3 regions of the Enterobacter cloacae complex sp. 394F7 genome follow, and region 2 is predicted to be linked to each of the others. Evidence: predicted binding sites of a transcription regulator. Region 2 holds the regulator's gene; each other region holds the start of a gene.
The links. Region 2 encodes sigma-54, which starts transcription at its own class of promoters, with help from an activator protein. Its sites were predicted from a motif close to GTTGGCACANNTTTCGCTNT; they were not measured.
Positions count from the first base shown of each region.

Region 1: a site for sigma-54 is predicted at 3,442-3,461, ahead of AC2FAK_RS14570 (amino acid ABC transporter substrate-binding protein). Genes of this name have one in related genera too.
Region 3: a site for sigma-54 is predicted at 2,951-2,970, ahead of norV (anaerobic nitric oxide reductase flavorubredoxin). Genes of this name have one in related genera too.

Region 1 covers NZ_JBXWCS010000009.1:92,789-98,246, reverse strand. Annotated here, with positions in the region: gene AC2FAK_RS14590 (PhoH family protein) at 1-357, shown strand, start outside; gene ybeY (rRNA maturation RNase YbeY) at 354-821, shown strand; gene corC (CNNM family magnesium/cobalt transport protein CorC) at 911-1,789, shown strand; gene lnt (apolipoprotein N-acyltransferase) at 1,795-3,333, shown strand; gene AC2FAK_RS14570 (amino acid ABC transporter substrate-binding protein) at 3,734-4,639, shown strand; gene AC2FAK_RS14565 (amino acid ABC transporter permease) at 4,795-5,458, shown strand, end outside.
Region 2 covers NZ_JBXWCS010000011.1:74,492-79,949, forward strand. Annotated here, with positions in the region: gene kdsD (arabinose-5-phosphate isomerase KdsD) at 1-305, shown strand, start outside; gene kdsC (3-deoxy-manno-octulosonate-8-phosphatase KdsC) at 320-886, shown strand; gene lptC (LPS export ABC transporter periplasmic protein LptC) at 883-1,458, shown strand; gene lptA (lipopolysaccharide ABC transporter substrate-binding protein LptA) at 1,427-1,981, shown strand; gene lptB (LPS export ABC transporter ATP-binding protein) at 1,988-2,713, shown strand; gene rpoN (RNA polymerase factor sigma-54) at 2,761-4,194, shown strand; gene hpf (ribosome hibernation promoting factor) at 4,217-4,504, shown strand; gene ptsN (PTS IIA-like nitrogen regulatory protein PtsN) at 4,587-5,078, shown strand; gene rapZ (RNase adapter RapZ) at 5,124-5,458, shown strand, end outside.
Region 3 covers NZ_JBXWCS010000010.1:155,050-160,507, reverse strand. Annotated here, with positions in the region: gene AC2FAK_RS16250 (HoxN/HupN/NixA family nickel/cobalt transporter) at 1-47, shown strand, start outside; gene norW (NADH:flavorubredoxin reductase NorW) at 334-1,467, opposite strand; gene norV (anaerobic nitric oxide reductase flavorubredoxin) at 1,464-2,906, opposite strand; gene norR (nitric oxide reductase transcriptional regulator NorR) at 3,091-4,605, shown strand; gene gutQ (arabinose-5-phosphate isomerase GutQ) at 4,602-5,458, opposite strand, start outside.

The sequences.
Region 1 (5,458 bases), on a different contig from region 2:
GGCCGTACCCTTAACGATGCGTTCATTATTCTGGATGAGAGCCAGAACACCACCATCGAACAGATGAAGATGTTCCTGACGCGTATCGGCTTTAACTCGAAAGCGGTCATTACCGGTGACGTCACCCAGATCGACCTGCCGCGCAGCACCAAATCGGGTCTGCGCCACGCCATCGAAGTACTGGCCGAAGTGGACGAAATCAGCTTTAACTTCTTCCACAGTGAAGACGTGGTACGCCACCCGGTGGTCGCGCGTATCGTTAACGCCTATGAAGCCTGGGAAGAGGCCGATCAGAAGCGTAAGGCCGAACTGGCCGCAGAACGTAAGCGCGAAGCGCAGGAGCAAGAACAGAAATGAGTCAGGTGATCCTCGATTTACAGCTGGCCTGTGAAGATAATTCCGGCATGCCAGAAGAGGCGCAGTTTCAGAAATGGCTGGATGCTGTTATCCCCCAGTTTCAGGAAGAGTCAGAAGTCACGATTCGCCTGGTGGATGAAGCAGAAAGCCATGAGCTTAACCTGACCTACCGCGGGAAAGATAAGCCAACCAACGTGCTCTCTTTCCCGTTCGAAGCCCCACCGGGTATTGAAATGCCGCTGCTCGGCGATCTGATCATCTGCCGTCAGGTGGTGGAACAGGAAGCCAAAGAGCAGCAAAAGCCGCTCGAGGCCCACTGGGCGCATATGGTTGTCCATGGAAGCCTGCACCTGCTGGGCTACGATCATATTGAAGATGACGAAGCGGAAGAAATGGAGTCCCTTGAGACAGAGATAATGCTTGCTCTGGGCTATGAGGATCCGTACATTGCCGAGAAAGAATAGTCAGACAACCGACTGACTAACATGCCGCCGCGTAAGGAAATAGCGCGGCGGTAAACATTGAACTGACGAGAGAACCCTTAACAAACGCCATGAGCGACGACAATTCACACAGTAGCGACACGACAAACAGTAAAAAGGGATTTTTCTCCCTCATTCTGAGCCAGCTTTTCCATGGTGAGCCCAAAAACCGTGATGAACTGCTGGAGCTGATTCGTGATTCCGGGCAAAACGATCTTATCGACGAAGATACGCGCGAAATGCTCGAAGGGGTAATGGACATCGCCGACCAGCGCGTTCGCGATATCATGATCCCCCGCTCGCAGATGATCACCCTGAAACGTAACCAGAGCCTCGATGAATGCCTCGATGTGATTATCGAATCCGCTCACTCCCGTTTCCCGGTCATCAGCGAAGACAAAGATCACATCGAAGGGATTTTGATGGCCAAAGATCTGCTGCCGTTTATGCGCAGCGATGCCGAAGCCTTCAGCATGGAAAAAGTGTTACGCCAGGCCGTGGTTGTGCCGGAAAGTAAACGTGTGGATCGGATGCTGAAAGAGTTTCGCTCCCAGCGTTACCACATGGCGATTGTGATTGATGAATTTGGCGGCGTGTCAGGCCTTGTCACGATCGAGGATATTCTTGAGCTGATCGTAGGCGAGATCGAAGACGAGTATGACGAAGAAGAAGATATCGACTTCCGTCAGCTTAGCCGCCATACGTGGACCGTTCGCGCTCTGGCCTCCATTGAGGATTTCAACGACGCCTTCGGCACCCACTTCAGCGATGAAGAGGTGGATACCATTGGTGGGCTGGTGATGCAGGCCTTTGGTCATCTTCCTGCCCGCGGCGAAACCGTTGACATCGATGGTTACCAGTTCAAAGTGGCGATGGCCGACAGCCGACGTATTATACAGGTTCATGTCAGAACGCCGGACGACTCACCGGTGCCAAAACTGGAAGATTAATGTAAATGGCATTTGCCCCACTGCTTGAACGCCAGCGCGTCCGTTTGCTGCTGGCGCTGTTACTCGGAGCCAGCGGTACGCTGGCTTTTTCTCCTTACGATATCTGGCCTGCAGCCATTCTCTCCCTGATGGGGTTACAGGGGTTAACCCTGAATCGTCGTCCCGTTCAGGCTGCAGCCATTGGCTACTTCTGGGGGCTGGGGCTGTTTGGATCCGGCATCAACTGGGTCTACGTCAGCATCGCCCAGTTTGGGGGTATGCCGGGGCCGGTTAACGTCTTCCTTGTGGTTCTGCTGGCCGCTTATCTCTCGCTCTACACCGGTCTGTTTGCGGGCATTCTCTCCCGCCTGTGGCCTAAAACCAGCTGGCTGCGCGTTGCCATTGCGGCTCCCGTGGTCTGGCAGATTACCGAGTTTCTGCGGGGCTGGGTGCTGACCGGCTTCCCGTGGCTGCAGTTTGGCTACAGCCAGATTGACGGCCCGCTGAAAGGTCTGGCGCCAGTAATGGGCGTTGAAGCCATTAACTTCCTGCTGATGGTGGTGAGCGGCCTGCTGGTGCTGGCGCTGGTCACGCGTAACTGGAAACCACTGGTGGTGGCGCTGGTTCTTTTCGCTCTACCCTTCTCGCTGCGTTATATCCAGTGGTATACCTTGATGCCAGAGCGCGCCACACAGGTATCGATGGTGCAGGGAAATATTCCGCAGGCGATGAAGTGGGATGAAAAAGAGTTGCTGAACACGCTGAAAATTTACGCCAACGCCACTGAAGAGGTGATGGGTAAATCACAGCTGATCATCTGGCCTGAATCTGCCATTCCGGATCTGGAAATTAACCAGCAGCCGTTTCTCAACATGATGAACGATCTGCTGCGCGCGCGCGGCAGTACGCTGATCACCGGGATTGTGGATGCGCGTCTGAATCAGCAGAACCGCTACGATACCTACAACACAATCATTACGCTCGGCAAAGACAGCGACTACAGCTACACCTCGACTGACCGGTATAACAAGAATCACCTTGTTCCGTTTGGCGAGTTTGTTCCGCTGGAATCGATACTGCGTCCGCTGGCTCCGTTCTTTGACCTGCCAATGTCCTCCTTCAGTCGGGGTCCGTATGTGCAGCCGCAGCTGCATGCACACGGCTTTGCCCTGACGGCGGCCATTTGCTACGAGATCATCCTCGGTGAACAGGTGCGCGATAACTTCCGTCCGGATACGGACTTCCTGCTGACTATCTCTAATGATGCCTGGTTCGGTAAGTCGATTGGTCCGTGGCAGCATTTCCAGATGGCGCGGATGCGTTCACTGGAGCTGGCGCGTCCGCTGTTGCGCAGCACCAACAATGGCATCACCGCCGTGATTGGACCGCGGGGAGAAATTCAGGCCATGATCCCGCAGTTTACGCGCGACGTGTTGACGGCTAAAGTCACGCCGACAAGCGGCCTGACGCCATATGCCCGCACCGGCAACTGGCCGCTGTGGATCCTGACCGCCCTGTTTGGCTTTGGGGCTGTGCTGATGAGCCTTCGTCAGCGTCGTCGCTAATCTTACCTTCTGTTGCCGGGTGGCGCTGACGCTTACCCGGCCTACATTTCTCTTCGTCGGTCGGGTAAGGCGTAGCCGCCACCCGACAGCTCCCTCCCAAATTTCAATTCTGGCACGCCTATTGCTTTGTTTATTCAGGTAAACGCAGTTTGGCTTCGTGTGCAACCTTGTCGCACCAGTATAGATCGCCGGTAGCACCGAAACGGTGCAACGAGAGATTTCTGCCTCGGAATGGTGCGGCGCGCTTCGCAAAAATAAACAATAACGCAGCAAAATCTTTACATTAAGCCAGACTAAATGTTAACAAGCTTGCATAACACTGCACTCGCATAGCGCGAGATATAACAACATCACAATGGGTATCAATGCGTCACTGACGCTGATAAGAAAGGAGTTGGGTATGCAATTACGTAAACTGGCCACAGCAATGCTGGTAATGGGGATGTCCGCAGGCGTTGTACACGCTGAAGACGCGCCGGCAGCCGGCAGCACTCTCGACAAGATTGCCAAAAACGGCGTGATCGTGGTCGGCCACCGTGAATCTTCTGTCCCGTTCTCTTACTACGACAACACGCAAAAAGTCGTGGGCTATTCACAGGACTACTCTAACGCCATCGTTGAGGCCGTGAAGAAAAAGCTGAACAAACCCGACCTGCAGGTAAAACTGATTCCAATCACCTCGCAGAACCGTATCCCACTGCTGCAAAACGGCACCTTCGATTTTGAGTGTGGCTCAACCACCAACAACCTTGAGCGTCAGAAACAGGCCGCCTTCTCCGACACCATCTTTGTGGTGGGGACCCGTCTGCTGACCAAAAAAGGCGGCGACATCAAAGATTTTGCTGACCTTAAAGGCAAAGCCGTTGTTGTGACCTCCGGGACAACCTCAGAAGTGCTGCTGCACAAGCTGAACGACGAGAAGAAAATGGATATGCGCATCATCAGCGCGAAAGACCATGGTGACTCCTTCCGTACGCTGGAAAGTGGCCGTGCCGTCGCGTTTATGATGGATGATGCTCTGCTGGCTGGCGAACGTGCAAAAGCGAAGAAGCCGGACAACTGGGATATCGTTGGTACCGCCCAGTCGAAAGAAGCCTACGGCTGTATGCTGCGTAAAGACGATCCGCAATTCAAGAAGCTGATCGATGACACCATCGCCCAGGTGCAAACCTCCGGTGAAGCGGAAAAATGGTTCGACAAATGGTTCAAGAACCCAATTCCACCCAAAAATCTCAACATGAATTTTGAACTGTCTGACGACATGAAAGCACTGTTCAAATCACCAAATGACAAGGCTCTTAACTAATTAGAACTACAGGGGCGGGATCTCCTGCCCTCTCGATTGTCGGGAAGCATGGACAGACTATACGTTGAGTGGTCGTTCCCCACTCAGCGCGAAAAATGAGCTTCTCACCAATCTTCGAGGGTAGCGCTGCTACCCTTTTTTTTCTGGAGTTTATTATGTCAATAGACTGGAACTGGGGCATATTTCTGCAACAAGCCCCGTTCGGCAACACAACCTATCTTGGCTGGCTGTGGAGCGGCTTTCAGGTTACCGTTGCGTTATCGATAACGGCGTGGATTATTGCGTTCCTTGTCGGTTCACTGTTCGGTATTCTGCGCACCGTCCCTAACCGTTTTCTCTCTTCTATCGGCACGCTGTATGTGGAACTGTTCCGTAACGTTCCGCTGATCGTGCAGTTCTTTACCTGGTATCTGGTCGTTCCTGAACTGCTGCCGGAAAATATTGGCATGTGGTTCAAGTCGGAACTGGATCCTAACGTACAGTTCTTTGTCTCCTCGATGATGTGTCTGGGGCTGTTTACCGCCGCACGCGTGTGCGAGCAGGTACGCGCCGCTATTCAGTCGCTGCCGCGTGGACAAAAGAACGCGGGTCTGGCGATGGGGTTAACGCTGCCGCAAACCTACCGCTACGTCCTGCTGCCTAACGCCTACCGCGTCATTGTTCCACCGATGACCTCAGAGATGATGAACCTGGTCAAAAACTCGGCCATCGCCTCCACGATCGGTCTGGTCGATATGGCGGCGCAGGCGGGTAAACTGCTGGATTATTCCGCCCACGCGTGGGAATCCTTCACGGCAATTACGCTCGCGTATGTTCTGA
Region 2 (5,458 bases):
CGCTGCTGGAAATCACCCGTAAAAACCTGGGCATGACGGTGGTGTGTGACGATCTGATGAAGATCGAAGGGATTTTCACCGACGGTGACCTGCGTCGCGTGTTCGACATGGGCGTGGATGTTCGCACGCTGGGTATTGCCGATGTGATGACGCCCGGCGGGATTCGCGTTCGCCCGGGCACGCTGGCGGTGGATGTACTGAACCTGATGCAGTCCCGACATATCACCTCAGTGATGGTTGCCGATGGCGACCAATTGCTGGGTGTGGTACATATGCATGATCTGCTGCGCGCAGGCGTAGTGTAATGAAGGATAAGACAATGAGTAATGCGGGTGCATCCCTTGCAACCTGTTATGGTCCGGTCAGTGCCCACGTGATGGCAAAGGCAGAAAATATTCGCCTGCTGATTCTGGATGTGGACGGCGTACTGTCCGATGGCCTGATTTACATGGGCAATAATGGTGAAGAGCTGAAAGCGTTCAACGTTCGCGATGGCTACGGTATTCGTTGTGCACTCACATCGGGTATCGAGGTTGCCATCATCACCGGGCGAAAAGCTAAACTGGTAGAAGATCGCTGTGAAACGTTGGGCATTACCCATCTGTATCAGGGACAGTCCGATAAGATGGCTGCTTTCAATGATTTACTGGGTAAACTGTCTATCGCGCCAGAACATGTGGCCTATGTCGGGGACGACCTGATCGACTGGCCGGTAATGGCTGAGATTGGCCTGAGTGTCGCGGTTGCGGATGCGCATCCGCTGCTGATCCCGCGGGCTGATTATGTTACCCACATCAACGGTGGCCGTGGTGCCGTACGTGAAGTCTGCGATCTGCTTCTGCTGGCGCAGGGCAAGCTTGATGAGGCCAAAGGGCAATCGATATGAGTAAAACCAGACGTTGGGTTATCATTCTGCTTTCGCTTGTCGCACTGATACTGATTGGCGTGAACCTTGCCGATCGTGACGATACGCAAACGGAAGTGATCAACAATAACGATCCAACCTATAAAAGCGATCACAGTGATACCGTAGTCTATAGCCCGGAAGGTGCGCTGAACTATCGCCTGATTGCCCAGCACGTTGAATATTTTTCAGATGACGGTATTTCGTGGTTTACCCAGCCGGTCATGACGACGTTTGACAAGGACAAAGTGCCGACCTGGTCGATTAAGTCCGACCGGGCAAAACTGACGAATGACCGTATGCTTTATCTTTATGGCCATGTTGAAGTCAACGCCCTGACCGCTGACTCACAACTGCGCAAAATTACGACAGATAATGCCCAGATCAACCTGGTTACTCAGGATGTGACGTCGCAGGATCTGGTCACTCTGTACGGCACAACATTTAATTCCAGCGGTTTAAGAATGCGCGGGAACTTACGCAGCAAAAACGCCGAGCTGATTGAAAAGGTTAGAACCTCCTATGAAATTCAAAACAAACAAACTCAGCCTTAAAGTAATTATCGCCAGCGCGATGCTGGCGGCCAGTCTTCCCGCGCTTGCTGTTACTGGCGATACCGAACAGCCGATCCATATCGAGTCCGATACGCAGTCTCTTGATATGCAGGGTAATGTCGTTACCTTTACCGGCAACGTGGTCATGACCCAGGGCACCATCAAGATTAACGCCGATAAGGTGGTCGTTACCCGTCCAGGTGGCGAACAGGGCAAAGAGATCATTGATGGCTACGGCAACCCGGCCACGTTCTACCAGATGCAGGACAACGGCAAGCCAGTGAAGGGCCATGCCAGCCACATGCATTATGAACTGGCGAAAGATCTGGTCATCCTTACCGGTAACGCCTATCTGGAACAGCTCGATAGCAATATCACCGGCGATAAGATCACCTATCTGGTGAAAGAGCAAAAAATGCAGGCCTCCAGCGAGAAAGGCAAACGCGTCACCACCGTGTTAGTGCCGTCTCAGCTGCAGGACAAAGGCAAGGGCCAGGCTCCGGCACAGAAGAAGAGTAACTAATTCGTTATGGCAACATTAACTGCAAAAAATCTCGCGAAGGCCTATAAGGGCCGCCGTGTCGTGGAAGATGTCAGTCTGACCGTCAACTCCGGCGAAATTGTTGGCCTGCTTGGTCCAAACGGTGCAGGTAAAACCACGACCTTCTACATGGTCGTGGGTATTGTCCCACGCGATGCCGGTAACATCATCATTGATGATGAAGACATCAGCCTTCTGCCACTGCACGCGCGCGCGCGCCGGGGTATTGGCTACCTGCCGCAGGAAGCCTCCATTTTCCGTCGCCTGAGCGTCTTCGATAACCTGATGGCCGTTCTGCAAATTCGTGACGACCTGACCAGCGAACAGCGTCAGGATCGCGCCAACGAGCTGATGGAAGAGTTTCACATTGAGCACCTGCGCGATAGCCTTGGTCAGGCGCTGTCCGGGGGGGAACGCCGCCGTGTTGAAATTGCACGCGCGTTGGCAGCAAACCCGAAGTTCATCCTGCTGGATGAACCATTTGCAGGCGTTGACCCCATCTCCGTTATCGACATTAAACGTATTATTGAGCATCTGCGCGACAGCGGTCTTGGCGTGTTGATTACTGACCACAACGTCCGTGAAACACTGGCCGTATGTGAACGTGCGTATATCGTGAGCCAGGGCAACCTGATCGCCCACGGCACGCCACAGCAGATCCTCGAAGATGATCATGTTAAGCGCGTCTATCTTGGGGAAGACTTCAGACTCTGATAGGGTAGAGGTAACGTAACGCCGAACCGGAGAAAAATGCTCTGAACATGAAGCAAGGTTTGCAATTAAGGCTCAGCCAACAACTGGCGATGACGCCGCAGTTACAGCAGGCGATTCGCCTGTTGCAACTGTCCACATTAGAACTCCAGCAGGAGCTCCAGCAAGCGCTGGACAGCAATCCGCTGCTGGAGCAAGCCGATCTTCATGACGAGGTAGACACTCAGCAATCACAGGACACGGAAGCCCTCGATACCGCCGATGCACTCGAACAAAAAGAGATGCCGGACGAGCTTCCGCTGGATGCCAGCTGGGATGAAATCTACACCGCCGGAACCCCTTCCGGCACGCGTGCAGACTACCAGGACGATGAGCTACCGGTCTATCAGGGTGAAACCACCCAGTCACTACAGGATTACCTGATGTGGCAGGTGGAGCTGACCCCTTTCTCCGATACCGATCGCGCGATTGCCACCTCCATCGTCGATGCCGTTGACGATACCGGCTATCTGACCGTCACGCTGGACGATATTCTGGAAAGCATGGGCGATGACGAGATTGAACTTGAAGAGATAGAAGCCGTTCTGAAGCGCATTCAGCGTTTCGACCCGGTGGGCGTAGCAGCGAAAGACCTGCGCGACTGTCTGCTGATCCAGCTTTCGCAGTTCAGCAAAGAGACGCCCTGGATCGATGAAGCCCGCTTAATCATCAGCGATCATCTGGATCTGCTGGCTAACCATGATTTCCGTACCCTGATGCGCGTTACGCGTCTGAAAGAAGAGGTGCTGAAAGAGGCGGTTAACCTGATCCAGTCGCTCGATCCTCGCCCCGGCCAGTCGATCCAGACCAGTGAGCCTGAATACGTCATACCTGACGTGCTGGTCAGAAAACACAACGGCCGCTGGGTCGTTGAACTCAATTCAGACAGCATTCCTCGCCTGCAAATCAATCAGCAATATGCCTCCATGTGCACCAGCGCGCGTAACGACGCCGACAACCAGTATATTCGTAGCAATCTGCAGGAAGCGCGTTGGTTAATCAAAAGCCTGGAGAGCCGCAATGATACGCTGTTGCGTGTGAGCCGCTGTATCGTCGAACAACAGCAGGCTTTCTTTGAGCAGGGCGAAGAGTATATGAAACCGATGGTGCTGGCGGATATCGCCCAGGCCGTCGAGATGCATGAATCAACGATTTCCCGCGTGACCACGCAGAAGTATCTGCACAGTCCTCGCGGTATATTTGAGCTTAAGTATTTCTTCTCCAGCCATGTGAATACCGAAGGCGGTGGCGAAGCCTCGTCAACGGCGATTCGTGCACTGGTGAAGAAGTTGATCGCCGCGGAGAACCCCGCGAAGCCACTGAGCGACAGTAAGTTAACCACCATGCTGTCCGACCAGGGTATTATGGTGGCACGTCGTACTGTTGCGAAGTATCGAGAGTCTTTATCCATTCCGCCGTCTAACCAGCGTAAACAGCTGGTCTGACACAACCGATAAGGAAGACACTATGCAGCTCAACATCACTGGACAAAACGTCGAAATTACTGAAGCTTTACGCGACTTTGTGAACACGAAATTCGCAAAACTCGAGCAGTATTTCGAAAGGATCAATCAGGTCTATATTGTGTTGAAAGTGGAGAAAGTGACTCATATCTCGGATGCAACCCTGCATGTCAATGGGGGCGAACTCCACGCCAGTGCGGAAGGGCAAGACATGTACGCTGCTATCGATGGCTTGATTGATAAGCTTGCAAGACAGCTCAATAAACATAAAGATAAACTGAAACAACACTAATTGTCCGGGCAGTTAACGGGTGCAGGAAGGCCTGTTGTGGAGCACAACAGGCCATTTGTACAGTTAGCGCTTAGGTGAAATTATGATGAACAACGATTCCGCTCTTCAATTGAGCAATGTCCTTAACCAGGAATGTACCCGCAGTGGCGTTCACTGCCAGAGCAAAAAACGTGCGCTGGAGATTATCAGTGAACTGGCCGCAAAACAGCTGGGCCTGCCACCGCAGGTCGTATTCGAAGCCATCCTGACCCGTGAAAAAATGGGCAGTACCGGTATCGGCAACGGCATTGCGATCCCGCATGGCAAACTGGAAGAGGACACCCTGCGTGCCGTCGGTGTGTTTGTGCAACTGGAAACGCCTATTGCCTTTGATGCCATCGATAACCAGCCCGTTGATCTCCTCTTCGCGCTGCTGGTTCCTGCCGATCAGACGAAAACCCATCTGCATACGCTTTCACTGGTCGCTAAACGCCTGGCCGATAAAACCATCTGCCGTCGACTGCGCTCAGCGCAAAGTGATGAAGAGCTTTATGAAATTATCACTGAAGCAGAAGGCAGTCAGGATGAGGCATAACCAGGAGATGGCCTTCACATCTGTTGTCCTGAGGAGAAACGGAACATGGTGCTGATGATTGTCAGTGGCCGTTCAGGGTCGGGGAAATCCGTCGCCCTGCGCGCGCTGGAAGACATGGGTTTTTACTGCGTAGATAACCTGCCGGTGGTACTGCTGCCCGAGCTGGCGCGCACCCTTGCAGACAGACAAATCTCTGCCGCCGTCAGCATCGACGTCCGTAACATGCCTGAATCGCCAGAAATCTTTGAACAGGCGATGAGCAACCTGCCGGACACCTTTTCACCTCAGCTGTTGTTCCTTGATGCGGACCGCAACACGCTGATCCGTCGCTACAGCGATACCCGTCGTTTGCACCCGCTTTCCAGCAAGAACCTCTCTCT
Region 3 (5,458 bases), on a different contig from region 2:
TCAACTACCGCTGGCGCGGCTACGACGCGCTGGTCATACATTCCTGAGCGCTGCGCTAAAACCATTGTGTTTGAGGGGTAAAATCGCCATGATGTCGTTCCGGTAAAGCGAAGCAGGGTGCCGTTTTGCTGGAAAAATGGAATGCATATCTTGCTGTTTATGAAGGTTTTCACTCTTTTATATTCAGTAAAATAATAAGTTAAGGATAGATGGCGATGATTTACCTCTTTTGTATTTATCTTGTTAATAGATTACGTAAAAAAAAGCCCCGGGACATCGGGGCTGCGGATAATAAAATCCCAGGGTTAAGTAAGCGTGGTAAAAGGTTAAGGGTTAAGCGGGCAGCGATTTCAGTAGCGCGAAAGCCTCCTTCATCCGATCTTCGCTAACCACGAAGGCGCGGAGCTGGCCATCGGCGTCAGAGCCGCGCGCGACCATTCCCTGAGCTTCCACAGCGATCTGCCAGTTCAGATCCTGGCGCTGGGTTTCACCTGCCAGATGCAGCGGCAACGCTGGCGTTTTCACCTTCACCAGCATGGCCGGTAATTTCAGCGGCGCGCTGTTGCCGAGCAGGTTTTTTGCCAGATACATGGCGCTAAGCTGGATCGGCTGCAGGAAAGGCAGTACCTGGCCGTTGATTTCCGCGCAGTCCCCCAGGGCGTAAATGTCGGGTTGCGTGGTTTGCAGGTAGCTATTCACCTTCACGCCACGGCCTGTTTCAGCGCCTGCGCGGTGCGCCAGCGCCATTTCCGGGCGCAACCCCGTCGCGGCAACCACCACATCGACTTCCAGGCTGCGATTGCAGTCAAGCGTCGCGTGAATGCCGCCTTCGGTTTCGCTCAGATGTTGCAGTTGCGATTTCAACAGCAGATGCACGCCCATGTCGGTCAGACGGTGCTGTAAGCGACTGCTTACTTCTGCAGGCATCAAGGCCGACAGAATGCTTGCCGCGTGGTCGACCAGGGTGACGGCTTTACCCGCCCGACAAAAATCCATCGCCAGCTCGGTGCCAATCAAACCGCCGCCAACAATCATTACCCGTTTTGCATCACGAAGCTGCGTTTCGCTGGCCCGATACTCCTGCTGGCTGTTAAGCGTCATCATCAGCTCGCGGCCGGTAACCGGCGGCACGAACGCAGAGGCCCCCGTCGCCAGCACCAGCTTGTCGTACTGCCAGGTTTTATCTTTCGCTTTTACCACGTGGGCATCGGCGTCGATATCGGTGACCCAGGTGTACGGAAACAGACGCAGGTTGAACTGCTCCGCGAACTCCCCCGCCGTCTGGCGGGTGAGATCGTCGGCGCGCTGGTTCAGGCTAATCACATGGCTTAAATCGGGCTTGTTGTACTCGTCCATGCTGTCGGCCGCGATCATCGTCAGCGGCACGCTAGCGTCCTGTTTGCGGATATTTTTCACCAACTGGCGGGCGGCAAAGCCCGAGCCGATGATGACGATACCGTTGCTCATTTTGCCTCCGTTGCCAGTTCGTCAAAGACGTCTTTTCCGAGGGAACATTCCGGGCAGAGGAAGTTGTCCGGCACCTCACTCCACGGCGTACCTGGAGCCACGTCCTGCAACGGCTCGCCCAGTTCCGGGTCGTAGATCCACTGGCAGACGCTGCACTGCATACGTGGACCGAGATCGGCGCCGGCTGCCCCGGCACAGGTTTGCGGCTGTTCGGCGGGGAGTGCTGCGACCTCAGGAAGCGGTGCAAGCGCCCACTGACGAGCAATATCGCGGCCGTGCTGACGACAGACTTCCAGCGCGTCAAGATCCGGACGCCATTTGGCCTTCAGGCTCATGGACATCTCAAAACCGGCATCCTGCAGGCGGGTGGAGAGACGATCTACCGCACCGCCGCTCCAGCCGTGGGAGCCAAAGGCGCTGGCACGTTTGTTACGGAAGCGCAGGCCGGTCATCTCTTCCACCAGGCCAGCAATTTTCGGCATCATCACGTTGTTCATGGTGGAGGTGCCCACCAGCACGCCCTTAGAGCGGAAGACGTTGGTGAGGATCTCGTTTTTATCGCTGCGCGCCACGTTGAAGATTTTCACCGCCACGTTTGGGTCCACCTCGTTGATGCCCTGGGCGATGGCGTCTGCCATCATGCGGGTGTTGTTGGACATGGTGTCGTAGAAAATCGTGATGCGGTCTTCCTGATAATCCGCCGCCCATTTCAGGTACAGCTCAACGATCTGGGTTGGGTTTTCACGCCATACCACGCCGTGGGAGGTGGCAATCATATCCACTGGCAGGTTGAAGCCGAGGATCTCGGTGATTTTGGGCGTCACCAGACGGCTGAACGGGGTCAGGATGTTGGCGTAGTAGCGCTGGCACTGTTCAAACAGCTCGGTCTGATCCACTTCATCGTTAAACAGGCGTTCGTCGCAGTAGTGCTGACCAAAGGCGTCGTTGCTGAACAGCACCGCGTCGCCGGTCAGGTAGGTCATCATGCTGTCCGGCCAGTGCAGCATCGGGGTTTCTACGAAGATCAGCTGTTTACCGTTACCGATATCCAGCGTGTCGCCGGTTTTCACGGTGTGGAAGTTCCACTCCGGATGGTGATGGTGACCGTTGATGGAGTCGATGGCGTTGGTGGTGCAGTAGATCGGGGTATCCGGAATGTGGGACATCAACTCGGTCAACGCCCCGGCGTGATCCTCTTCCGCGTGGTTGATGATGATGTAGTCGATGTCGTTCAGATCGATTTCACTGCTCAGGTTCTGCACGAACTCGCGGCTGAATTTATGATCGACGGTATCGATCAGTACGTTTTTACCTTCACGAATGAGATAGCTGTTATAGCTGCTGCCGCGCAGCGTTTTATATTCCGTTCCGTGAAAATCACGCACTTCCCAGTCACGTTGACCAACCCAATGAATGTTATTTTTAACCAGAATAGACATAGCAACCTCAAATAATACGGCGTGTTGAAAAAGATGTTTTGTCTATATCAACTTGCGTGCCAACTTTTAGTTTGTTGATTTTTATGGATTAAATTTTTTATGCCCCGGAATGGGTAGTCATTATGACTATCGTTAAAGATGTCAATATGACACTATGCATTGTCAAAATGACAGCGAGGCAGACATGAGCTTTTCCGTAGACGTGCTGGCGAAAATCGCCATTGAACTGCAAACCGGCATCGGGCATCAGGATCGTTTTCAGCGGCTGATCTCCACGCTGCGCCACGTGCTGGAATGCGATGCTTCGGCGCTGCTGCGCTACGAGGGACGGCAGTTTATTCCGCTGGCCATCGACGGGCTGGCGCAGGACGTGCTCGGGCGACGCTTTACGCTGGAAGGCCACCCGCGGCTGGAGACCATCGCCCGGGCAGGTGACGTGGTGCGTTTTCCGGCAGACAGCGATCTGCCCGACCCGTACGACGGCCTTATACCCGGGCAGGAGAGCCTGAAGGTGCACGCCTGTATCGGCCTGCCGCTGTTTGCCGGACAAAACCTGATTGGGGCGCTGACCCTCGACGGCATGTCGCCGGACCAGTTCGATACCTTCAGCGACGAAGAACTGCGCCTGATTGCGGCCCTGGCGGCCGGGGCGCTGAACAATGCTCTGCTGATTGAACAGCTGGAGAGCCAGAATATTCTTCCCGGCAGCCCGGCGGCGTTTGAACAGGTCGCGCATACGGAGATGATTGGCCTCTCGCCAGGCATGGTACAACTCAAAAAAGAGATTGAGATCGTCGCGGCATCCGATTTGAACGTGCTGATCTTCGGTGAGACCGGCACCGGTAAAGAGCTGGTGGCGAAATCCATTCACGAAGCTTCACCGCGTGCGGCCAACCCGCTGGTCTACCTTAACTGCGCCGCACTGCCGGAAAGCGTGGCGGAAAGCGAGCTGTTCGGCCACGTCAAAGGGGCATTTACCGGGGCCATCAGCAACCGCAGCGGTAAGTTTGAAATGGCCGATAACGGCACGCTGTTCCTCGATGAAATAGGCGAGCTTTCGCTGTCGCTGCAGGCCAAGCTGCTGCGCGTATTACAGTACGGTGATATTCAGCGCGTGGGAGACGACCGCAGCTTACGGGTCAACGTGCGCGTGCTGGCGGCAACCAACCGCGACCTGCGCGAAGCGGTGCTAAACGGCAATTTCCGCGCCGATCTGTTCCATCGTCTGAGTGTTTTTCCGCTTACCGTGCCGCCGCTGCGCGAGCGTGGGGACGATGTGGTGCTGCTGGCGGGTTTTTTCTGCGAACAGTGTCGGCTCAAAATGGGCTTGTCGCGCGTGGTATTAAGCCCGGGGGCGCGAGGCCATCTGCTGACCTACGGCTGGCCGGGTAACGTACGCGAGCTGGAGCACGCCATCCATCGCGCGGTGGTGCTGGCGCGGGCGACACGCTCGGGGGATGAAATCGTGATTCATGCGCGCCATTTTGCCCTGCATGATGAAAATATACCGTCCGTGAAGCCCGCTGCGCCTGAAAGCGTGAACGAGAATCTGCGTGAAGCGACGGAAGAATTTCAGCGTCAGATGATTACCCGCGCGCTGGAACAGAACAACCGCAGCTGGGCGGCGTGCGCGCGGGCGCTGGAAATGGACGTCGCCAACCTGCACCGGCTGGCGAAGCGTCTGGGACTGAAGGGTTAAATAATGCCTGCCTGGTAGAAATCCTGCAGGTTGATGGCGCCGCACAGGCGGCCAGCGTCATCCACCACCGGCGCGGCGGTGATTTTACGTTTCATCAGCACCTCTTTGGCTTCAATGGCGCGGCTGTTGGCATTCAGCGTTAACCCGCCAGAGGTCATCGCTTCTGAGACGCGTGCCTCCAGCTTGCCGCCGCCCACCAGCCAGCGGCGCAGGTCGCCGTCGGTAAAGACGCCTTTCACCTGGCGCGTATCGTCGCAGACGGCGACCAGCCCCAGCCCGGTGCGGCTCAGCTCCAGCATCGCGTCCATCACGCTGGTATCGAGTTTGACCTGCGGGATGGCATCGCCAGAGCGCATCAGGTGGTGAACATTATTCAGCAGCCGTGCGCCGAGCGCCCCGGCAGGGTGTGAACGGGCGAAATCTTCTTCATTGAAACCGCGCGCCTGCATCACCGCCATTGCCAGCGCGTCGCCCATCATCAGGGTGTTGACGGTGCTGGAGGTGGGGGCGAGGTGCATCGGGCAGGCTTCGCGCTCCACGGCAATATCCAGCACCGCTTTGGCCGCCAGCGCCAGCGGCGAACGGGATTTACCGGTCATGGCCAGCAGGGCGATCGATTTTTCCTGCAGGCGCGGGATGATGAGGTCCAGCTCTTTGGCCGAGCCGGAGTAGGAGATAAACAGCATCACGTCACGGCTTTCAATCATCCCCAGATCGCCGTGCAGGGCTTCAGCCGGGTGCACGAAGAACGCCGGTGTCCCGGTGCTCGCCAGCGTTGCGGCAATTTTTTTGCCGATGTGGCCGGACTTGCCGATCCCGGAGACAATCACTTTGCCTTTACACTGGATGATGG